Regions from separate parts of the Azorhizobium sp. AG788 genome, predicted to be linked through region 1. Evidence: predicted binding sites of a transcription regulator. Region 1 holds the regulator's gene; each other region holds the start of a gene.
The links. Region 1 encodes HrcA, which represses chaperone genes, less so after heat shock. Its sites were predicted from a motif close to GTTAGCACTCNCNNNNNGNGAGTGCTAAC; they were not measured.

Region 1 (7,495 bases):
GACACCGCCTCGATGCCGTAGGGGGCGAGCAGCTCCTGCATTTCCTTCAGCTTGCCCGGATTGTGGGTCGCGATGACGATGCGGCCCGTGAGCTTGCGGCTCATGCCTTGATCGCCTGCTTCTGCAGCTCCACCAGCTCGCCCACGCCCTTGCGGGCCAGCGCCAGCAGCGAGAGCAGTTCATCCTGCGAGAAGGGGGTCTTCTCCGCCGTGCCCTGGATCTCGACGATGCCGCCGGTGCCGGTCATGACGAAATTGGCGTCGGTCTCCGCCTTGCTGTCCTCGGCATAGTCGAGGTCGAGTACCGGCGTGCCCTCATGGATGCCGCACGAGATGGCCGCGACGTTCTCCTTGAGCGGGATCGTCTTCAGCATGGAGCGCTGGTACATCCAGTTCAGGCAGTCATGCAGGGCCACCCAGGCGCCGGTGATGGCGGCGGTGCGGGTGCCGCCGTCGGCCTGGAGCACGTCGCAGTCGAGCGTGATCTGGCGCTCGCCGAGGCCGACGAGGTCCGTCACCGAGCGCAGGGAGCGGCCGATGAGACGCTGGATTTCCTGCGTGCGGCCGGACTGCTTGCCGGTGGTCGCCTCGCGGCGGGTGCGCTCCAGCGTGGCGCGCGGCAGCATGGAATATTCCGCCGTCACCCAGCCCCGGCCCTGGCCCTTGAGCCACGGCGGCAGGCGTTCTTCCAGCGTCGCGGCCACGAGGACATGCGTATCGCCGAACTTCACGAGGCAGGAGCCTTCGGCATGGCGCAGCACGCCCCGCTCGAAGGAAACGGCGCGCATCTCGTCATTGGCGCGGCGGCTGGGGCGCATGGAGTGTCCAATCGTCAGATTTCGGTTCGTGGGCTTTTTAGGGGGCGGGGCGGCAGGGGGCAAGTGCGCCGCCCGCGGAACAGGAACGCGCGGCGCGCGTCCTTCCTGCCGGACGGTTCCATGATGCGGAAGGAGACCTCATGACGCGCGAAACGTCGCCGCCGCGCCGCATGCCGCGCCGCGGCAAGCTCTGGGCGAGCACGCTCTTCTTTGCGCTCTGCGCGGCCGTCTCGGTTGGCAACCTGTGGTACGGCCTGGCGCAGGGATGGGTCTATATCGGCGTCTGGCAGGCCCATGCGCAGTCGCCGGCCCTCTACTGGTTCGGCATCGGCAAATGGAGTCTCATCCTTCTGGGCTCTCTCGGCTTCATCGCCCTCGGCTGTCACAGGCTCCTGCGCTCGCCGGGATCGAGCGGATCGTGAGCCCCGTGGACGTTCCGTCCGGCCTTGCCCATATTCATCGATCGAGCCCATGGGAGCGCGCCCGTGCCGATTGACCCGATCATTTCGCCTTTCTCTGCCCCCCTCGCCCAGATCGACGAGCGTTCGCGCGAAATCTTCCGGCAGATCGTCGAGAGCTACCTCGCCACGGGCGAGCCGGTGGGCTCGCGCAACATCGCCCGCCTCATCCCCATGACGCTGTCTCCCGCCTCGGTCCGCAACGTGATGGCGGACCTGGAGGCGGCGGGCCTCATCTATGCCCCCCACACCAGCGCCGGGCGCCTGCCCACGGAGCGGGGCCTGCGCTTCTTCGTCGATGCCCTGCTGGAGATCGGCGATGTCAACGAACGGGACCGGCGCAACATCGAGGCGCAGGTGGCCGCCGCCGCCAAGGGACACACTGTGGAAGGCGTATTGCAGGAGGCCTCCGCGCTGCTCTCCGGCCTCTCGCGCGGGGCGGGCGTGGTGACGGCCACCAAGACCGACCCGCTGCTGAAGCATGTGGAGTTCGTGCCGCTCGATGTGGGTCGGGCGCTGGTCATCCTCGTGTCCGAAGACGGGCAGGTGGAGAACCGGGTGCTTCCGCTGCCGCCGGGCCTGCCGGCCGCCGCCCTGATGGAGGCGGGCAATTTCCTCAACGCCCATATCCGCGGCCGCACGCTGGGGGAGGCCCGCGCCGAGATGGAGACGCTGCTGGCCGAAGTGCGCCGGGAACTCGACACGCTCACCGCGCGGGTGGTGGAGGACGGCCTCGCCTCCTGGTCCGACGAGGGACCGGGCGAACGCAAGCTGATCGTGCGCGGGCAGGCCAAGCTTCTCGAAGACCTGCATGCGCTGGAGGATCTCGAGCGCATCCGCCTGCTGTTCGACGATCTGGAAGCCAAGCGCGACGTGGTGGATCTGCTGGGCCGGGCGGAGGAGGGGCAGGCGCTGCGCATCTTCATCGGCTCGGAGAACAAGCTGTTCTCCATGTCCGGCTCCTCCACCATCGTCGCGCCCTATCGCGACGGGCAGGGGCGCGTGGTGGGCGTGCTCGGCGTCATCGGGCCGACCCGGCTCAATTACGGGCGCATCGTTCCCATGGTGGATTTCACGGCGCGGGTGGTCAGCCGCGTTCTCGGCGCGCCCGGTGCTGACGCGGCTTGATTTTTCGGCGCGACACTCCGATATGCGGAACGAAATCGTGAACAGCCGGTCCGCATTGGCGCGGACGGCCGGATTTTAGGGAATTGCGCATGAGCGATCAGGGTGGCGCCCCCGGCGAGGAGCACCGCATCTATTCCGCGGAGCCTGAGCGCGCCGAGGCGGAAGAGACCGTGGCCGAGAGCCCGGTGAGCGAGAAGGAACGCCTCGAGGGCGAGGTGGCCGCCTTCAAGGACAAGTATCTGCGGGCCTTCGCCGAGGCGGAGAACATTCGCCGCCGGGCCGACCGGGAGATTGCCGACGCCAAGGTGTATGGCATCGCCTCCTTCGCCCGCGACGTGCTGAATGTGGCGGACGACCTCGCCCGCGCGCTGGCGACCGTGGATGCCGAGACCAAGGCCAATGCCGAGGGTGCCCTCAAGGGCCTGATCGACGGCATCGAGCTCACCGAGCGCGGCCTGCTGAAGAATCTCGAGAAGCACGGCGTGCGCAAGGTGGAGCCGGTGGGCGAGAAGTTCGACCCCAATCTCCATCAGGCCATGTTCGAGGTGCCGGACCCGTCCGTTGCCGCCGGCACGGTGGTGCAGGTGGTGCAGTCCGGCTATGTGATCGGCGACCGCGTGCTGCGGCCGGCTCTCGTGGGCGTGGCCCGCGGCGGCCCGAAGGCGGCGCCTGCGGCACCGAGCGAGGAAGCGGCCGGACAGGGCGGCGCCGCCTGATCCGTCACGGTCTTGATACGAAAATGCCGCCCGTTGGGGCGGCATTTTTGTTTCGGGATCAGGCGGTGGCGTTTTCAGCGGTCGCCGCCGCTCTCCACGCCGTCGCGGATGGCGCGCAGGCGGCTGTAATAATCGGCGAAGGCATCGGCCTTCACCACCGCCATCATGCGCAGATAGCCATTGGTGCCGAAGCGCATCCACTGGGCCACCTTCACGTCCGCATTGCCCTGCGCTTCCTTCGCAGTGGCCATGACCTCGAAGCCTGCCATGTTGTTGATGCGCAGCGGTTCGGCCCGCTCGATCTTGAGATCGCGGAAGCCGGGGGTGGTGGTGAGCGCCCGCACGGCGAAGTTCAGGCGGTCCTCGTCGCGCGGCGCGCCGGCCGCCACCGAGATGACGAACAGGGGCTGCGCGGCGGCCTCGAATTCGTTCTTCGGCCCGTCGGTCAGGAAAACGGCGGTGTTCGGGATGACGCGCAGGACGCGGAAGCCGGAGAGGTTGGTCAGCCGGAAGGGCAGCGTCTTCATCTGCTCCTCGACGCTCGGCGGCGCGCGGAAGGCCAGCGTCTGAAGCGTCTCGTGCACCACCGCGTCAGGCAGGGCCGCGGCATTGGATTCCGGCACCTGCACCGTCACCAGCGCCGTGCCGCGCGGCGAGCCGGCGAGCAGGATCCACTTGCGGACACGGAGCGCGCCGGCCGCCTGCGTGCCCGTCACCAGCACAGACTTGGCATCGGGGATGGTGAGCGGCGCGCGCGATTCCACCATGATGCCCTTGCCGGCGAGCGCCGCATCGGTGAAGCCGCTCAGCACCTGATCGTAGGCCTCCGGCGGCATCTCGACGATGAGGATGGACGCGTTCTTGTTGGGATCCTCAAAGCCGGGGAAGGCATTGGCCTCGGTCATGCCCTCCGGCGGGACGAGGCCCACGAGCGAGCCACGGGGAAACACCGCGTCCGCCGCAAAGGCGAGGCTGCCGGAGATCAAAAGCAGAGCGAAGGCCAGCGGCAGACGCATGAAAGGCTCCTGGGATCGGCGCGCGGAACCGCGAGCGGGGTCTTGTGTGGCGCAAAGCCGGCTAAAGCGTGACACCTGCGCGTCACCTCGCGGCCGGTTCGGTCAAGGCCAAGCTGTATCACGGTGAGGCGCATCTGGCGCAACCGGTCAGGCGAGCCGGAGTTCCGGATCGCTCATGGGGCGGTGACGCGCCGGAGCGTGAGGTTGATGCGGCCTTCCACGCCGAGCAGGGTGGACGTGCCGGGCAGGATGCGGTCCACGCCGTGAAACGCCAGACGGCTGCGCCCGCCGAGCCGCAGCACGTCGCCCGATTCGAGGCGGATGGAGCGCGTGGAATCGGTGCGGGCCTCGCCGCCGATCCGGAACACCGCCGTGTCGCCCAGCGACACCGAAAGCACCGGGGCGGAGAAATCCGCCTCGTCGCGGTCCTGATGCAGCCCCATGCGGGCGTCCGGTGCGTACCAGTTGACGAGGCAGGCCTCGGGCGGCACGGCGCTGCCGGAGAAGTCCGCCCACAGGCGCAGCAGCGTCTCGGGCATCGGCGGCCAGGGTTCGCGTGTCTCGGGATGGAAGGGCTGGTAGCGATAGCCCGACGCATCCGCCACCCAGCCCAATGGTCCGCAATTGCTCATGCGCACCGAAAGGGGCTTGCCGGTCCGGGGCATGGCCGGCTGGAACAGGGGCGCAGCCCGCAGGACCTCGCGCACCTCCTCAACCAAGGCCTCCTGTGCCGGCCGGTCGAGGCAGCCGGGCCACCAGAGCGCGTCCGGCGCGATTTCCATGGGATGCGGTGTGGCCAGATGGTCCTCCCTTGTCATTTGCCTGCCGCGCGGAGCGACGGGGTGTTTTCCTGCATCTAGGAACGCCGGAGCGTGGGCGGAAGGCCCGGCGGGCCGCCGATTGTGGAACGCGCCCGCCCTTGGCGCGCCGAGGCGCCGTGGAACGGCCGGGCGAAGGGGGCGTTGAGGCCCCATGACACTTCAAGGGAGACCTGCCATGTCTTTCCGCCTTCCGGTCGCCGCGGCGCTTGCCGCTCTCGCCTTTCCCGCTGCCGCTTCGGCCCAGCCCGCCGTCATCGTGACCCAGCCGCAGGCGGTCGTGACCGCGCCGGACACGGTGGTGGTGCTCTCGCCCGAGCAGAGCACCTATGTGCAGCGCTACGTGGTGGCCCATCCCGGCCCGCGCGCCAGTTTTACCACCACCTATCAGCCGGTGGTGGGCACGGAACTGCCCGCGGGCGTCGCCATCCAGACCTTCACGGCCTCCGATGACGCGGGCTTCGACACCGGCCGCTACGGCTATGTGCTCACCGAGACCAATGAGACGGTTCTGGTGGAGCCCGGCACGCGGCGCGTGATCCAGGTCCTGCGCTGAGCCTGGCGGGCGCCCTCAGATCCCAGCCTCGGTGAGGGTCAGTGGGCGTACGCCGGCGCGGGCCATGTCCTCCCGCGCCCGGTGGAGCGAGCCGTGCGTGTCGATGGCGCGGCAGGCCTCCTCCACCACGAAGGTCTCGAAGCCGTCGCGAGCGGCATCAAGGGCGGACCAGCCGACGCAGAAGTCGAGGGCGAGACCGGCCAGCACCACGCGGCGGATACCACGCGCCCGCAGGTATCCTGTCAGGCCCGTGGTGACGTGATGGTCCGCTTCATAGAAGGTGGAATAGCTGTCGATGTGCGCGTGGTGGCCCTTGCGGATCACCAGTTGCGCGTGGGGCACGTCGAGGCCCGGCGCGAAGTCCGCGCCTTCCGTGCCCTGCACGCAGTGATCCGGCCAGAGCACCTGCGGCCCATAGGGCAGGGTGATGACATTGGAGGGCCTGTGCCCGGCATGGCTCGACGCGAAGGAGATGTGGCCGGCAGGGTGCCAGTCCTGCGTCAGGATCACATTTGAGAAGCGCCGGGAGAGCCCGTTGGCCAGAGGCACCACCGCGGCACCGTCGTCAACAGCGAGCGCCCCTCCGGGCAGGAAGTCCCGCTGGAGGTCGACAAGGATGAGGGCGGTGTCGCTGTCATGGATCATCGTCTGGCCTTTCGCGCGCCCATTTGAGCGCGCGAAAGGCTGAAAGGAAAGCCGGCCCTAGCGGTGGTGCCGCATGCCCGCGTGCAGGGGATCCTGCATGATGACGCCGGCCCAGCCGAGCCCGCGATAGGTCTCGTAGCCCGGCGTCATGTGGAAGGCGATGGTCTTGCCGTCGGGCGTATGATCGATGCCGCTGGTTCGGCCCTGCGCGTTGAGATTCACGAGCTCGGTGAAGATGCCCCGCCTGTCCGAGGAGGCGATGACGCGGCCCCGCGCGTCCACCAGCAGCACGCGCGAGCGTTCCGCCTCATCCGGCGAGAGGCGCACGCCCTCCACCACCGCGCGCGCCTGCGGCTCCCAATCGAAATGGATGCCGAGCACCCCGATCGGCTTTCCGCGCAGCGCGCCGCCCTCGCGCACCGCCGCGGCATAGGTGGCGACTGGCGCCCCGCGCAGCGCGGGGCAGGGGTTCACGTCGGCGACCGCGTAATCATCGCCCGAGACGCTGTCCATGGCTTCCCGGAACCAGGATTCCCGGGAGACATCGAGGCCCCGGATGTTGGGATAACGGTCCGCCCGGCCGTGGGCGACGACGCGTCCCTCAGGCGTGCAGAACCACAGGTCGAGATAGACGGTGTAGGCCGAGAGGATGACGCCCAGCCGGCGCTCGGCCTCCGCCACCCGCTCGGGCGTGGGATCACCGCAGTTGACCAGCGCGGCGTCGGTGGCCCACCAGCGCACGTCGCAGGTGCGCTCATAGAGATTGCGGTCGATGATCTCGATGGCATTGAGCGAGAGATCGACAAGGCGCTGGCCGCGAACGTCCTGCGCCATGCGGCGGCCCACCGCCCGCAATTCGTCGAGCGCGCTGCGCAGTTCCGTTTCCATGTCGGAGGCGAGGCGGCCGATCTCCGCGCTCACCGCCTTCACTTCCTCGGCGACCACCGCGAAGCCGCGCCCGGCGTCCCCGGCTCGGGCTGCCTCGATGGTGGCGTTGAGCGCGAGCATGCGCGTCTGGCCGGTGATCGCTTGGATGGCGCGCGCCTTGCCGGCGGCGACGGCGGCGGAATGATCCGCCAGATCGATCACCTTCTCCGGAGTGTCGGCGGAAAGGCTGGCCTTGAGAGCGGCGTCGAATGTGCCATGCATCGTGGAAAGTCCATCCCCATCTGGAGTCCCGATACCCCTTGGAGGGACGCACGGCGCGCGCGCCGGAGCGCACGGCGGATGCCGTCCCTTGCATTTCCTCCGCGCGGCTGACGCCAAATATCCTTCAATGAGGACACGCGTCATCCGCCGGCTGTCTGTCGCAGCCGTTCCATGCGCCTGAATGAGCAGCAG
Region 2 (7,495 bases), on a different contig from region 1:
GCCATAGGAATAGAAGCGATAGCCGGAGGCGATGGCGTGGGCGTAAGCGCGCTTCTGGGTCTCGTGTCCCACGAAGGCGGCCACCAGCATCACCAAGGTCGATTTGGGCAGGTGGAAATTGGTGAGCATCACGTCGGAGGCACGGAAGGCATAGCCGGGCGTGATGAAGATGTCCGTCTCGCCCAAATAGGGACGGATGAGGCCCTCCGGTGTCGCCGCGGTCTCGATGAGGCGGGTGGCGGTTGAGCCCGCAGTGATGATGCGCCCGCCCCGGGCCTTCACCGCATTGAGCTCCGCCGCCGTTTCGGGGCTCACCTCGCCCCATTCCGCATGCATCTGGTGGTCGGCAGTGTCCTCGGCCTTCACCGGCAGGAAGGTGCCCGCCCCCACATGCAGCGTGACCGTGTGGCGGGAGACGCCGCGCGCCGCGATCTTCGCCAGCAGGTCGGGCGTGAAATGCAGGCTCGCCGTCGGCGCAGCGACCGAGCCCTCCACGCGGGCGAACACCGGCTGGTAGTCGGTGCGGTCGCGTTCGTCCTCGGGCCGCTTGGCGGCGATGTAAGGCGGCAGCGGCATGTGGCCGATGGCGTCGATGGCCGCATCCAGCTCCGGGCCGGATAGGGCGAAGGCGAAATGCACCTCGCCGCTCTCCAGCTTGTCGAGAACGCGGGCCTCCAAAGTGCCGCCGCTCGCGCCCGCGAAGACCACCGTCTCACCCATAGCCAGACGCTTTGCGGGCTTGGCGAAAGCGGCCCAGGCCGCACCCGAGAGGCGGCGGATGAGGGTCGCCTCTATGGCGACGGTATTGCCGCCGGCGCGGGTGCGCGTGCCATCGAGCCGGGCCGGGATCACTTTCGTGTCATTGACCACCAGCGCATCGCCGGGCTGGAGCAGGTCCGGCAGGTCGGCGATGGTGCGGTCTTCCAGTTCCGGCGCTGCGCCGGGACGCACGTGCAGCAGGCGCGCGCTCTCCCGCGGTTCGGCGGGGCGCAAAGCGATGCGTTCGGGCGGAAGGTCGAAATCGAAGGCGTCGACGCGCATGGGTCCTCGAGGGGCCTCGCCAGAGGCCCGGCTGCGTTGGGCGCCCGCTCTTAGCGGGCATGCGCGCGAAGGAAAAGGGCCGTCAGAAGATGGCGACCGCGCCCTGCCAGATGGCCCAGGTCATGGCGAACGCCACCAGCGTGCCGATGGCGGTGGCGAAGAAGCCGCCAAGGATCACCGCGCCGTCCCGCTCCACGAGACCAAGGCCGAGGATGCACACCGCGATGCCGGGCGGCATGTTGCCGAGGAAGGGGATGGGCAGCAGCAGGACGAAGCCGAGGAGCACCACCAGCGCCCCGACGACCCGGCGCGAGGTCGGCCCGGCGAACACCTCCATGCGCGGCCGCGACCAGCGCTCGAACCAGAGGATCCAGGACCGCGAGCGGTTGACGATGGTCTCCAGCACCGAGCGGGAGAAGGTGCGCTTGGAAATCGCCTGCGGCAGCCACAGCTCCTGCCGGCCCATGGCCATCTGGAGGCCGATGAGCGCGAGAATGATGCCGCAGATCACCGGAATGCCGGGCGGCATGGGAATGCAGTTGGGCAGGCCGAACAGCAGGAAGCTGATGCCGAACGCGCGATTGCGCAGCGCGTCCAGAAGATCGCCCACCGAAACGCGCTCGCTTGTGTGCGCGGCTAGGACGGCGGCGAGCAGTTCGGACGTGCGGGGAGTGCGATGGTCCACCGGGGCCTCGTTCATGACGGCCCCCTCTTTAACACTGATAAAGCGGCGGTGTCAGGGCGCCCGGAGCGAAACCGGGCGCCCTGCCCCCAGACACATTCCCATAGGGAACAGATCAGTGGATCTGGAAAATGCCGCCCACGGCCCGCAGCTCGGCGGGCTTGATGAGGCTCTGATGCACCACGCGCACCTCGTGCAGCGGACCTTCCAGTTCGCGCTGCCAGAATTCGAGAAAGCGGTTCAGCTCGGGGAAGCGGGGCGAGAGATCGTAATTCTGCCAGATGTAGGTCTGGAGGAAGCTCGGGTGATCGGGCATCCGGTAAAGGATGTGGGCGGTCACCAGCCCGTAGCCGGCCATCTGCTTGGCAAAATCGGAAGACGCCATCGAACACCTCCGTATGAGCTGAACCCTCGTGGTTGAGACAGGTGAATTGTCGGCTACGGAGCTTGCGCGAGGCAAGCCTAAAGAATGGTTTCCATTTTGGTATCAATATCTTCGCAGCATCGGTTGCGGTCTGCTAACAGTGCTCGCGGCGACAGCGCTGTCGCGGGTGGCTGCCCATGAGCCGGGCGGCTTGGCACTCATGGGAGAGGAGTGCTAATTTTTTCTCGCGCCCCCCTTGTCGGTCTTGCGGGGCGCTCTTAGATGGCAACTGGGACTGGGCGGGCGTGCCGTGTGGGCGCCTCAACGACAGTCCCGGCACGGGCGCCGGGCTTGCCAGCAGGCGCACGGCCCAACCGTCAACATGGAGGTTCCCGATGGGTTTCCGCCCCCTGCACGACCGCGTGGTCGTGAAGCGCATCGAAGCTGAGCAGAAGACTGCCGGCGGCATCATCATCCCTGACACCGCCAAGGAAAAGCCGCAGGAAGGCGAAGTCGTCGCCGTCGGCGCCGGCGTGCGGAACGAAAAGGGTGAGCTCGTTGCCCTCGACGTGAAGGCGGGTGATCGCGTGCTGTTCGGCAAGTGGTCCGGCACCGAGGTGAAGATCGACGGCCAGGACCTGCTCATCATGAAGGAGAGCGACATCCTCGGCGTGGTCGAGGCGTCCGCCTCCGCCAAGAAGGCCGCGTGACGCTTTCCTCGCACGCTTCGTGAACAACGTCACAACCTGAAGGAACAGGCACAATGGCTGCCAAGGACGTAAAATTCGCCGGTGATGCCCGCGAGAAGATGCTGCGTGGCGTGGACATCCTCGCCAACGCGGTGAAGGTCACGCTCGGCCCCAAGGGCCGCAACGTCGTGATCGAGAAGAGCTTCGGCGCTCCGCGCATCACCAAGGACGGCGTTTCCGTCGCCAAGGAGATCGAGCTCGAGGACCGCTTCGAGAACCTCGGCGCCCAGCTGGTGCGCGAAGTCGCCTCCAAGACCAATGACCTCGCCGGCGACGGCACCACCACCGCCACGGTGCTGGCCCAGGCCATCGTCAAGGAAGGCTCCAAGGCGGTTGCCGCCGGCATGAACCCGATGGACCTGAAGCGCGGCATCGACCTTGCGGTCGACGCGATTGTGAAGGACCTCGCCGCCAAGGCCAAGAAGGTGACCTCGAACGCCGAGATCGCCCAGGTCGGTACCATCTCCGCCAATGGCGATGCCGACGTCGGCAAGTTCCTCGCCGAGGCCATGCAGAAGGTCGGCAACGAGGGTGTCATCACCGTCGAGGAAGCCAAGACCGCCGAGACCGAGCTCGAAGTGGTCGAGGGCATGCAGTTCGACCGCGGCTACCTCTCCCCCTATTTCGTGACCAACGCCGAGAAGATGCGCGTTGAGTTCGAGGATCCCTACATCCTCATCCACGAGAAGAAGCTCTCCAACCTGCAGGAACTCCTCCCGGTCCTCGAGGCCGTGGTGCAGTCCGGCAAGCCGCTGGTGATCGTCGCCGAGGACGTCGAGGGCGAGGCTCTGGCCACCCTCGTGGTCAACAAGCTGCGCGGCGGCCTCAAGGTTGCGGCCGTGAAGGCTCCGGGCTTCGGCGACCGCCGCAAGGCCATGCTGCAGGACATCGCGATCCTGACCGGCGGCCAGGCGATCTCGGAAGACCTCGGCATCAAGCTCGAGAACGTGAACCTCTCCATGCTCGGCCGCGCCAAGAAGGTGGTGATCGAGAAGGAGAACACCACGATCGTCGACGGCAATGGCGAGAAGGCCGACATCGAGGCCCGCGTCGCCCAGATCAAGGCGCAGATCGAGGAGACCACCTCGGACTACGACCGTGAGAAGCTCCAGGAGCGTCTGGCCAAGCTCGCGGGCGGCGTCGCGGTGATCCGCGTCGGCGGCGCGACCGAGGTCGAGGTGAAGGAGAAGAAGGACCGCGTTGACGACGCCCTGCACGCCACCCGCGCTGCGGTGGAAGAAGGCATTGTCCCCGGCGGTGGCGTTGCCCTGCTCCGCGCCATCAAGGTGCTGGAAGGCCTGAAGGTCGAGAACACCGACCAGAAGACCGGCATCGACATCGTGCGTCGCGCCATCCAGGCTCCGGCCCGCCAGATCGTCGCCAATGCCGGCGATGACGGCTCGGTCGTGGTCGGCAAGATCCTCGAGAACGAGACCTACACCTTCGGCTACAACGCCCAGACGGGCGAGTATGTGGACATGGTGGCTTCGGGCATCATCGACCCGGCCAAGGTCGTGCGCACGGCTCTCCAGGACGCGGCCTCCATCTCGGCGCTGATCATCACCACCGAGGCCCTCGTGGTCGAGCTGCCGAAGAAGGCTGCTGCGGCTCCGGCCATGCCGGGCGGCGGCATGGACTTCTGATCCAGGAGCAACCGTTGGCGCCGCCCGGCGTCCTTAAAAGACAATGCCGGCACAGCCGGCACGGGCGGCGGCATGGACTTCTGATCCTCTCGATCAGGTTTCGAGTACGGGAAGGGCGTCGCGCGAGCGGCGCTCTTTTCGTTTGTGCAGGCTTGAGCCTGACTGCGGGTGGCCGTCATCTCCCGGTCATGAAGCGTGGCTATCGGGCGGCATGAAGTTCATCGAAAGCTTTCACCTCCTGCCTTTCCTCGACACGGTGGTCAGCTATGTGGCGGCCTTCGTGTGCGGCGCGCTGATCGGTGCGGAACGGCAGTATCGCCAGCGCACTGCCGGCCTGCGCACCAATGTCCTCGTGGCCATCGGCGCTGCGGGCTTCACGGATCTTGCGCAGGGCATTGCGGGGGACGTGGAGGCGGTCCGCGTCATCTCCTATGTGGTTTCGGGCATCGGCTTTCTGGGTGCCGGCGTGATCATGAAGGAGGGGCTGAACGTGCGCGGCCTCAACACGGCGGCAACGCTCTGGTGCTCGGCCGCCGTGGGCGCCTGCGCAGGCGTGGACCGGCTGGCCGAAGCCTTCCTCCTGACGGTCTTTGTCATCGCCGGCAACACGCTGCTGCGGCCGCTGGTGAACGCCATCAACCGCATTCCCATCAAGGCGGAGAGCATCGAGGCGACCTATACGGTCAGCCTCACCACGGCGGTGGAGCAGGCGGGCGTGATGCGCGACCTGCTGGAGGAGCGGCTGGAGGCCGCGAGCTATCCGGTGGCCGAGCTGGAGGTGGTGGAGCGCGGCGAGGAGCAGGTGGAGATCGTCGCCACCCTCACCTCTACGGAGGTGGAGGGCGAGGAACTCGACGCCGTGGTGGAGGGCCTCCTCACCCGTCCCCACGTGGACCACGCCACGTGGAGCGCCAATACGCAGTCCTGAACGCGTCTGCCTTCTCCGCCGGGATCAGGCGGCGATGCGCCAATCGGTCACGCGCAGCGACAGGCCGTGCTCCGGGTCCCAGTTTGCGGGTACGGAGAGGGCGAAGGTGTGGTCGCTCTCGATGGTCAGGGTCAGCGTCTTGCCGAGCAGCCGCCAGATCTCATCGGGCCGCGTGAGGCGGGGATAGCTGTCTGCCCAGTGCCGCTGCTCGTCCGGGCCCATGGCGGCGAACTCCGGATAAAAGCGATCCCGGTAAAGCGCGAAGACGAAGGATTCGAAATCCGGCCGGAAATCGGCACGATCGACGACCTGCGCGACGAAGGCCGTCCGAGCCGGAGTGAGCGCATCTTCTTCTCCGAGCACGCAGATGTCGGCCGGCCGTTCACTCCAGGCGGGCGTCACCTTCTTCTTGAGCGACCATTTGTAGGTCGCGTCGAACGCGAAGGTGCCGACATCCCTGATCTTCACGTCGGCGATGCGCGCATCCTCCCGGCGCAGCAGGGTCCAGCCGTCCTTGCCCTGGTGGACGAGATAGTCCTCGGTGAGGCGATGCCCCTCCCCGACCTCGCTCTGCACCCGCACGACCCGGAAGCCATGGGTCTTGCGCAGGACCGTATCCATGCGGTCGAAGGCGACCGGCTGGTCGAAGCGGATCCGCGCGCGCCGTAACGGCGGGGGAAGCAGGCCGGTCTCAACGGCCGCCTCCGTCGTGAACCGGTGTGCCTCGGCTGCAAAGCGTTGCGCGCTCTCCACCCGCTGGGCGAGCACCCGCGCCAGAACCTCCACATTGCGCGCCGCATCGATGGTGACATCCCCCGGTGTCTCGAAGAAGCGCGAGATCAGATTTTCCGGCTCCGGCGCCCGCGTCGGCACCACTTCAGGTGCCGCGAGCGCCTCCGCCAGCAGACGGTCAAAGAGAGCGCCGTTCGCCTTTTCCGCAGCAGCCTCGAGCTTGCGCCGGGGCCCGACCGTGGCGAGGAAATCGGTGAAGCTCGCGGCGACGCGCACCGGCGCGGCAAACTCGTCGTCCGCCGACGAGCCCTGCGCGCGCACGGCCCAGACGGCGCCAGCATCGGCGCCACGCAAGGCGATGGCGAGGGTCAGGATGATCTGCGGACTGCCGCCGCGCATCTGGCCGAACGGGAAATAGGCGGACGCGCCGTCCGGCAGATCCGCCGCCTGGCGCTCGAAATCGCGATAGGCGCGCTGCGCGAACGCGCCGTGCTCCACCGCCCGGAACTCCAGCGCATAGACATGGGCGACCGGGCGCAGGAGGAGCGTCGCATGGTCATAATCGAGCTTCCGCCAGCCCACATGCGCCAGATACCAGCGGAAATCCTCCGGGAAGCGCACCCCTGTCAGCGTTTCGAGAGCGTCGATTTCCTCGGGCGAATAGGTGAAAGGCTCGCTCGGATCCTTTTCCAGACGCAAGGCGGAAACGGCAGTCTCGATCGACGTCATGCAGGGGGCCTCCGTTGTCATCATCGAAGGAGCCGGCACGCGGCGCACGCACCACGAACCGGCCCTTCCGCAACGGTGAGAGGCAAACCCGGCGGTTTTGCGGGGTGTCGGCAACGCCCGTTTCAGAACCTCAACTTGCCCGCCCTACCTGCACAGCGGATCATCGAGCTTCAGCGGGATGACCTGCCACAGGCTCTGGCGGCGGGGGCGGAGCAGCGGACCCCACCATTTGTACCAGATCTCGATGGTCGAGCCGTCCGACTTCGGCAGCGGCAGGTTGCCGATGCCGTTGGAGATGCCGGCGATGCGGGCGCAGCCCGTCGCCGCACGGGCCGGCGGGCGGTAGGTATCCGGCGGGATCAGCACCACGCGGGCATTGGGGATGGCGGCCTTGAGGCGGCCGGCCGACATGCGGTCGTCGGCGACCAGCGTCGGCGCATCGCCGAACTGGAGATCGATCACCGGCCGCAGCGCCTTCAGGGGCTCGGCGGCGACGCAGCGGCCGCACAGGCGCGGATCGGGCCAGAGCGTGATGGCCGCGCGCACCAGCAGCACGCCGAAAGCGACGATGGCCAGCGCCCACAGATAGAGCTTAACCCGGTCGCGCCAGCCGCCGAGCCGCTCCAG
Region 3 (7,495 bases), on a different contig from region 1:
CGCTCGCCGAAGCTGCGGCCGCCGTTCCGGGCGTCGAGATCGTGCTGCATGGAGGCGGGCTCTTTCCGGAGCCCGCCCAACTCGCCCCGGCCATGGTGAGCCACATCCGCGCGGCGGACGCCCGCATCGCGCAGATGACAGGACAGGCGTTCGGGCGGCCCTATCTGGACGAATTGCTGCCGGACCCCGCCCTGCGCCTCCACTCGCTGCCGCCCATCGCGGCGGTGATGGCGGCCGAGGAGCTGGCGGGGCAGGGGCTCGGGATGCACGTCGCCATCCAGCGCGCCCATTATGTGGACGGCAAAAGGGTGGTGGAGCCGGAGACGCTGGCTGATCTTGCGCAGGGACTGGGTCTCGACCGGGAGGGCTTCGTTTCGGCGCTCGGCCGCCAGCCCGTCGCCGATCATCTGTCGCAGACCCGCAGGCTCATGGCCCGCTTCGGGCTCGGCGGCTTTCCCGGCTTCGTGCGCGAGAGCGACGGTCGCTTCGACGTGCTCCCGCACACGCAGCTCTATGGCCAGCCGGGCAAGTTCGCGGACCTGCTCAAGGCCGCATGACCGCGCAAAAGAAAAGGGAGCCGGCGAACCGGCTCCCTCCTACGCATACTGAACTCTGGTCGGCTTGGACGTCCTCAGAAGTCCATGCCGCCACCGAAGCTGGCCTTCGCCAGCTTCGGAATACCTGAACTGTTGGTCGGCTTGGACGTCCTCAGAAGTCCATGCCGCCCATGCCACCCATGCCGCCGCCCGGCATCGCGGGCATGCCGGCGTCCTTCTTCGGCAGCTCGGCGATGAGCGCCTCGGTGGTCACCAGCAGGCTGGCCACGGAAGAGGCGTCCTGGAGGGCGGTGCGCACGACCTTGGCCGGGTCCACGACGCCTTCAGCGACGAGGTCCACATACTGCTCGGTCTGGGCGTTGAAGCCGAAGTTGCCTTCGCTTTCGAGCACCTTGCCCACCACGATGGAGCCTTCCACGCCGGAGTTCTCGGCGATCTGGCGGATCGGGGCCTCAAGGGCGCGCAGCACGATCTTGATGCCGGCGGCGATGTCGGGGTTCTCGGAGGAAAGGGCTTCCACGGCCTTCTTGGCGCGCAGCAGGGCCACGCCGCCGCCGGGGACGATGCCTTCTTCCACCGCAGCGCGGGTGGCGTTCAGCGCGTCGTCCACGCGGTCCTTCTTCTCCTTGACTTCCACTTCCGTGGAGCCGCCGACGCGGATGACGGCGACGCCGCCCGCGAGCTTGGCCAGACGCTCCTGGAGCTTCTCGCGGTCGTAGTCCGAGGAGGTCTCCTCGATCTGCGCCTTGATCTGCGCCACGCGGGCCTCGATCTCCGCCTTCTCGCCGACGCCGTCGACGATCGTGGTCTTTTCCTTCTCGAGGATGACCTTCTTGGCGCGGCCGAGCTGGGCCAGCGTCACGTTCTCGAGCTTGATGCCGAGATCCTCGGAGATCACCTGGCCGCCGGTGAGGATGGCGATATCCTCGAGCATGGCCTTGCGACGGTCACCGAAGCCGGGAGCCTTCACGGCCGCGACCTTGAGGCCGCCGCGCAGCTTGTTGACCACGAGGGTGGCCAGAGCCTCGCCCTCGACGTCCTCGGCCACGATGACGAGCGGCTTGCCGGACTGCACCACGGCCTCAAGGACCGGCAGGATCGGCTGGAGGCCGGAGAGCTTCTTCTCGAAGATCAGCAGGAAGGGATCTTCGAGGTCAGCGATCATCTTCTCCGCATTCGTGATGAAATAGGGAGAGAGATAGCCGCGGTCGAACTGCATGCCTTCGACCACTTCGAGCTCGGTCTCGGCGGTCTTGGCTTCCTCGACGGTGATGACACCCTCGTTGCCGACCTTCTGCATCGCGCCGGCGATCATCTCGCCGATGGAGCTGTCGCCATTGGCGGAAATGGTGCCGACCTGAGCCACCTCGGCGGAGGAGGAGACCTTCTTGGCGCGGGCCTGGATGTCCTTCACCGCAGCGGCGGTGGCGAGGTCGATGCCGCGCTTCAGGTCCATCGGGTTCATGCCGGCGGCAACCGCCTTGGCGCCTTCCTTGACAATGGCCTGGGCCAGCACCGTGGCGGTGGTGGTGCCGTCACCGGCGAGGTCATTGGTCTTGGAGGCGACTTCACGCACCAGCTGGGCGCCGAGGTTCTCGAACTTGTCCTCGAGCTCGATCTCCTTGGCGACGGAGACGCCGTCCTTGGTGATGCGCGGGGCGCCGAAGGACTTCTCGATCACCACATTGCGGCCCTTGGGGCCGAGAGTGACCTTCACCGCGTTGGCGAGGATGTCCACGCCGCGCAGCATCTTCTCGCGGGCTTCGCCGGCGAACTTGACTTCTTTGGCAGCCATGTTGGCTCTCCTGAATGGGAAACGGGAGGAAGGGACAGGCGGGCGCGGATCAGCCGATCACGCCGAGGATGTCGCTTTCCTTCATGATCAGCAGGTCCTGGCCGTCGATCTTGACCTCGGTGCCGGACCACTTGCCGAACAGCACGCGGTCGCCGGCCTTCACGTCGAGGGCCACGACCTTGCCGTTCTCGTCACGGGCGCCCGGACCCACGGCGACCACCTCGCCCTCCTGGGGCTTTTCCTTGGCGGTGTCGGGGATGATGATGCCGCCGGCAGTCTTCTGCTCGGCTTCGATGCGCTTGACGACCACGCGGTCATGCAGGGGACGGAAGGACATGGGCCTGATCCTCTCGGGCAGTGAAGCGAGGCGCGCTCGCATTGCTGGCACTCACCGGATGGGAGTGCCAAACTCGGCCCGGAGATAAGGTCGGCCCCTCGCCGCGTCAAGGCTGATGGACAACACATCGCAGCAGAAATGGGCGGCGCCGGGGCGGACGCCTCACGGGATCGCGACGGCAGGTTCGGGAACCAAGTGGTAACTTCGTCTGTCTTAAGCTCTTGCTTCAGCGGGCGTGGCGACCGCCGGCAGCGGCGCGGGTGGCTCCGGGTCGACGCCGCATCCGCCCCGTTCTATGGTCCGTCCGCTACCGTTCGCCTGGGGAGCGGCCTTCCCCGATATCTGGGCTCTCGCGCCTCGGAGTAGTTGAATGCCTCAGTCGTCCATCCGTCCGGTTCGCGCGGATGTCGCTTCAGGAAAACGCCGTTCGCTGGGCGCGATCGCGGCCGTCACGTGCGCGGGCCTGCTGCTGGCCGCCTGCGCCACCACGGAGGCGCCGCCGCCCCCGCCGCCGCCCGGCCCGCCCCAGTATACGAGCCCGATCCCGGCCTCGAGCCTCGTGGGCCGCTACGGTCTTGCGGCCTACCACCGCCCCGAGGATGCCGGGCGCACCGAGGCGCAGGCCCGCGCCCAGTGCTCCAACCCCTACATCATCACCGCTGGCCCCAATGGCGGCGTCATGATGTATCTGGCCGACGATCCGAAGCTGACGGAAGTGGTCTCCAAGGCCGCCGGCGGTCCCACCTACATCGGCCCGCCCGAGGATGCGGCCGGCGACGTGCGCGACCGGCAGGTGCTGCGCTGGGACGGCCATGTGCTGGTGCTCAAGTGGGTGGATCCGGAAGTGAACAAGCGCTACGGCACCATGGTCTATGTGCGCTGCAACTGATCCGGTCCGCGTCTGACAGTCTCAAAGCCCCGGCTCCGGCCGGGGCTTTTGCGTTTCGCACGCCGCGCGGACGCGCGTGATCCGTCCGGTCCCCAGACGACGGTCGGGACAGTCGATGCCGTCATCAGTCCGGCAGAGTGGGACGCCCGTCCGAATCCAGTGGCCAGAACGGATTGTGAGCCACTTCCCACAGATGGCCGTCTGGATCGGCGAAATAGCCGGAATAGCCGCCCCAGAAGGCCCGCTGGGCGGGCTTTACGATTTCCGCGCCGAGGCGCGCCGCATGGGCGAGGGCGGCATCGACGCTCGCCTCGTCCGGCACGTTGAAGGCGAGCGTTGCTGCCGCCCGTCCCGTGCCCGCTTTGGCGTCAAGGCCCGCGTCCGCGGCGAGTGCCGCGCGCGGGAACAGGGACAAGGCGACGCCGCCCGCCTGAAAGAAGGACACACCCGTTGTGGCATGCTCCCGCCGCTCCAGCCCCATGGCCGTATAGAAGGCGGTGGCGCGCGCGAGATCGGCGACGCCGAGCGTGACGAGATGGAGCGCGAAGGCGGGGAGCATCGGGACCTCAGTCGAAAAGCGAGAGCTGCTGGCCGGCCTGAACCGGGCGGCGGAAATGGGCGGTGGAGAGCTTGTGGCTGCGGGCATTGAGCCCGAGGCGCTTGGCGGCGATCTCGAAGCGGCGGCCGAGCGTCCAGGCATAGGGGCCGTCGCCCCGCCCGCGTTTGCCGAAGGTCGAATCATAATCCTTCCCGCCGTGCATCTCCCGCACCAGCGCCATCACATGGCGGGCCTTGTCGGGAAAATGCGTCACCAGCCACTCCTTGAAGAGATCGGCTATCTCCAGCGGCAGGCGCAGGGTGACATAGCCGGCTTCCGTCGCGCCGGCGAACTTCGCCGCATCGAGGATGCGTTCGATTTCGCTGTCGTTGAGCGCGGGAATGAGCGGGGCGGAGAGGACGGCGGTGGGAATGCCGGCCTCCGACAGGCGCTGGATGGTGGCGAGCCTCCGGTGCGGTGCCGCGGCCCGCGGCTCCATGAGGCGGGCGAGATGCGGGTCCAGCGTGGTGACGGAAATGGCCACCTTGGCGAGCCCCTTCTCGGCCATGGGGGCGAGGATGTCGATGTCCCGCGCCACCAGCGCCGACTTGGTGACGATGGCGACCGGATGGCCGAAGTCGCTCAGCACCTGGAGGATGCGACGGGTGATCTCGTGCTGGCGCTCGATGGGCTGGTAGGGGTCCGTATTGGTGCCCATGGCGATGGTGCGCGGCTGGTAGCGCGGCTGCGCCAGCTCGCGCGCCAGCAACTCGGGCGCATCGGGCTTCACGAACAGCTTTGTCTCGAAATCGAGGCCAGCGGAGAGGCCCTGATAGGCGTGGGTGGGCCGCGCGAAGCAATAGATGCAGCCATGCTCGCAGCCGCGATAGGCATTGATGGAGCGGTCGAAGCCGATGTCCGGGGACTGGTTGCGGGTGATGACGGTGCGCGCCCGCTCCTCGGTGACCTGCGTGCGGAAGGGGGGCAGCTCGTCCAGCGACTGCCATCCGTCGTCGAAGAGCACGCGGGCGGCTGGCTCGAAGCGGCCCGCGGCATTGGAGAGCGCGCCGCGCCCGCGACGTGCCGTCTCGTCCACCTGCGTTCCGCCCTCGCCGGCGGCCGCGTCCTGCGCCGCCGCGCGCGGCGTGGGCATGGGGCGGTCGCGCTCTTCCGCGAGCCGGCCCATGATGCGCGCGCCCCTCGAGGTGCGGGGCTCCTCCCCGGCGGGCTCGCCCAGGCTTCTGCGGGCCTTGGCGAGCGCTTCGGCGCTGTGACGTCGCGCCGCATCCAGCCGTTCGCGCGCCGCCGACCAGCGGTCGTCCGGCAGGGCGGCAAAGTCCGGGGCGGAGGAGGGGGAAGAGTCGCGATGCAATTCCATGCTTGGAATCCTACGTCCAAGTTAGGAACAAAACAAGAACAAACTTCCCGGTAGAGGAGCGCGTTTTGCGCTTGATCAGGCGCTTGACTGGTATATTGTCCACCACCGCAAAGTTGCCACAAGAGCCCTCATCCGCTAAAGGGCCTAATCCACCATCCGCCAGGGGGGGATCCGATGTCCGAGCACGGTGCGATCGAATACGCGACTGCTGACGGCAATGATTATGCCGAGCACAAGCGGACCTACGAGCTTTTCACCGCGCTGACCAAATGGGGCACGGTCGCCGTCGCCGCCCTGATGGTCATCATGTGGTTCACTCTCCTCTGAGCGCTGCTCGGAACTCGTAGAGGTTTCAGATGAAAATCGCTGTACCCGCCGAGGTTGATCTCGGCGAGCCGAGGGTTGCTGCGACCCCGGATACGGTCAAGCGCCTGATCGGCCTTGGCGCGGAGGTGGCTGTCCAGTCGGGCGCCGGCCTCGCCTCGGGTATTCCCGATGCCGATTATCAGGCCGTTGGCGCGACCATTGCCGCCACCGCCGGCGACGCGGTGAGCGGAGCTGACGTTGTGCTCAAGGTGCGCCGTCCCACGGTGGAAGAGATCGCCGGCTACAAGAGCGGCGCCCTCGTCATCGGCATCATGGATCCCTATGGCAACGAGGCGGCTCTGGCCGAGCTCGCCAAGGCCGGTCTGTCCACCTTCGCCATGGAGCTGATGCCGCGCATCACCCGCGCGCAGGTGATGGACGTGCTGTCCTCGCAGGCGAATCTCGCCGGCTATCGCGCCGTGATCGACGCCTCGGCCGAGTTCGGCCGCGCCCTGCCCATGATGATGACCGCCGCCGGCACCGTTCCGGCCGCCAAGGTCTTCGTGATGGGCGCCGGCGTCGCCGGCCTTCAGGCCATCGCCACCGCCCGCCGCCTCGGCGCGGTCGTCACCGCCACCGACGTGCGTCCCGCCGCCAAGGAGCAGGTGGAATCCCTCGGCGCCAAGTTCGTCGCCGTGGAGGACGAGGAGTTCAAGCAGGCCGAGACGGCGGCGGGCTACGCCAAGCCCATGTCCGCCGAATATCAGGCCAAGCAGGCGGCCCTCGTCGCCGAGCACATCAAGAAGCAGGACATCGTCATCACCACGGCGCTGATCCCCGGCCGGCCCGCGCCGCGTCTGGTCTCCGCCGCCATGGTGGCCTCCATGAAGCCCGGCTCCGTGATCGTCGACCTCGCGGTCGAGCGCGGCGGCAATGTGGAAGGCGCGGTGCCCGGCGAGGTCGCGGACGTGAACGGCGTGAAGATCGTCGGCCACCTCAACGTGCCCGGCCGCCTCGCTGCCTCGTCCTCGCAGCTTTATGCCAAGAACCTCTTCGCCTTCCTCGAGACCCTCGTGGACAAGCAGGCGAAGGCGCTGGCGGTGAAGTGGGACGACGAGCTGGTCAAGGCCACCCTGCTCACCCGCGACGGCGCCGTGGTGCATCCGAATTTCGCCCCCAAGGTTGAGGGAGCTGCCCAATGAACCCCATCACCGCTCAGGCCGCGGCTGATTCCGCCGCCCAGGCGAAGGCTGCCGCCGAGATCGCCCGGCAGGCCGCGGACGCCGCCCAGCTCTATGCCGATCAGGCCGCCGCCGCCGTCGGCGCGGTCGCCCATGCGGCCACCGGCGGGGCCATCGACCCCTTCGTGTTCCGTCTGTCCATCTTCGTGCTGGCGGTGTTCGTCGGCTATTACGTGGTGTGGTCGGTCACCCCGGCGCTCCACACCCCCCTCATGTCGGTCACCAACGCCATCTCGTCGGTGATCGTGGTCGGTGCGCTGCTGGCGGTGGGTGTCTCCACCGTTGGCGACCCAGGCCACACCTGGTGGGCGCGCGGCTTCGGCTTCATCGCGCTAATCTTTGCATCGGTGAACATCTTCGGCGGCTTCCTCGTGACCAGCCGGATGCTCGCCATGTACCAGAAGAAGAAGTGAGGGCGCACCGATGACTGCCAATCTGGCCGCCCTGCTTTATC

Region 2: a site for HrcA is predicted at 2,298-2,326, ahead of groES (co-chaperone GroES). Genes of this name have one in related genera too.
Region 3: a site for HrcA is predicted at 2,733-2,761, ahead of groES (co-chaperone GroES). Genes of this name have one in related genera too.

The regions. Positions count from the first base shown of each region.
Region 1 is NZ_SOBM01000009.1:92,129-99,623, reverse strand. Features, by position in the region: gene rdgB (RdgB/HAM1 family non-canonical purine NTP pyrophosphatase) at 1-104, opposite strand, end outside; gene rph (ribonuclease PH) at 101-817, opposite strand; gene DFO45_RS21760 (hypothetical protein) at 958-1,239, shown strand; gene hrcA (heat-inducible transcriptional repressor HrcA) at 1,303-2,403, shown strand; gene grpE (nucleotide exchange factor GrpE) at 2,493-3,119, shown strand; gene DFO45_RS21745 (hypothetical protein) at 3,194-4,135, opposite strand; gene DFO45_RS21740 (alpha-ketoglutarate-dependent dioxygenase AlkB) at 4,309-4,953, opposite strand; gene DFO45_RS21735 (DUF1236 domain-containing protein) at 5,132-5,509, shown strand; gene pncA (bifunctional nicotinamidase/pyrazinamidase) at 5,525-6,154, opposite strand; gene DFO45_RS25460 (methyl-accepting chemotaxis protein) at 6,212-7,303, opposite strand.
Region 2 is NZ_SOBM01000002.1:386,042-393,536, forward strand. Features, by position in the region: gene queA (tRNA preQ1(34) S-adenosylmethionine ribosyltransferase-isomerase QueA) at 1-1,041, opposite strand, end outside; gene DFO45_RS05825 (exopolysaccharide biosynthesis protein) at 1,124-1,741, opposite strand; gene DFO45_RS05830 (usg protein) at 1,839-2,108, opposite strand; gene groES (co-chaperone GroES) at 2,483-2,797, shown strand; gene groL (chaperonin GroEL) at 2,851-4,479, shown strand; gene DFO45_RS05845 (MgtC/SapB family protein) at 4,691-5,407, shown strand; gene DFO45_RS05850 (SMI1/KNR4 family protein) at 5,432-6,868, opposite strand; gene DFO45_RS05855 (glycosyltransferase family 39 protein) at 7,013-7,495, opposite strand, start outside.
Region 3 is NZ_SOBM01000003.1:194,107-201,601, reverse strand. Features, by position in the region: gene DFO45_RS08700 (DsbA family protein) at 1-557, shown strand, start outside; gene groL (chaperonin GroEL) at 709-2,352, opposite strand; gene groES (co-chaperone GroES) at 2,402-2,689, opposite strand; gene DFO45_RS08685 (hypothetical protein) at 3,060-3,578, shown strand; gene DFO45_RS08680 (VOC family protein) at 3,703-4,137, opposite strand; gene DFO45_RS08675 (PA0069 family radical SAM protein) at 4,145-5,494, opposite strand; gene DFO45_RS08670 (aa3-type cytochrome c oxidase subunit IV) at 5,669-5,821, shown strand; gene DFO45_RS08665 (Re/Si-specific NAD(P)(+) transhydrogenase subunit alpha) at 5,851-7,002, shown strand; gene DFO45_RS08660 (proton-translocating transhydrogenase family protein) at 6,999-7,454, shown strand; gene DFO45_RS08655 (NAD(P)(+) transhydrogenase (Re/Si-specific) subunit beta) at 7,465-7,495, shown strand, end outside.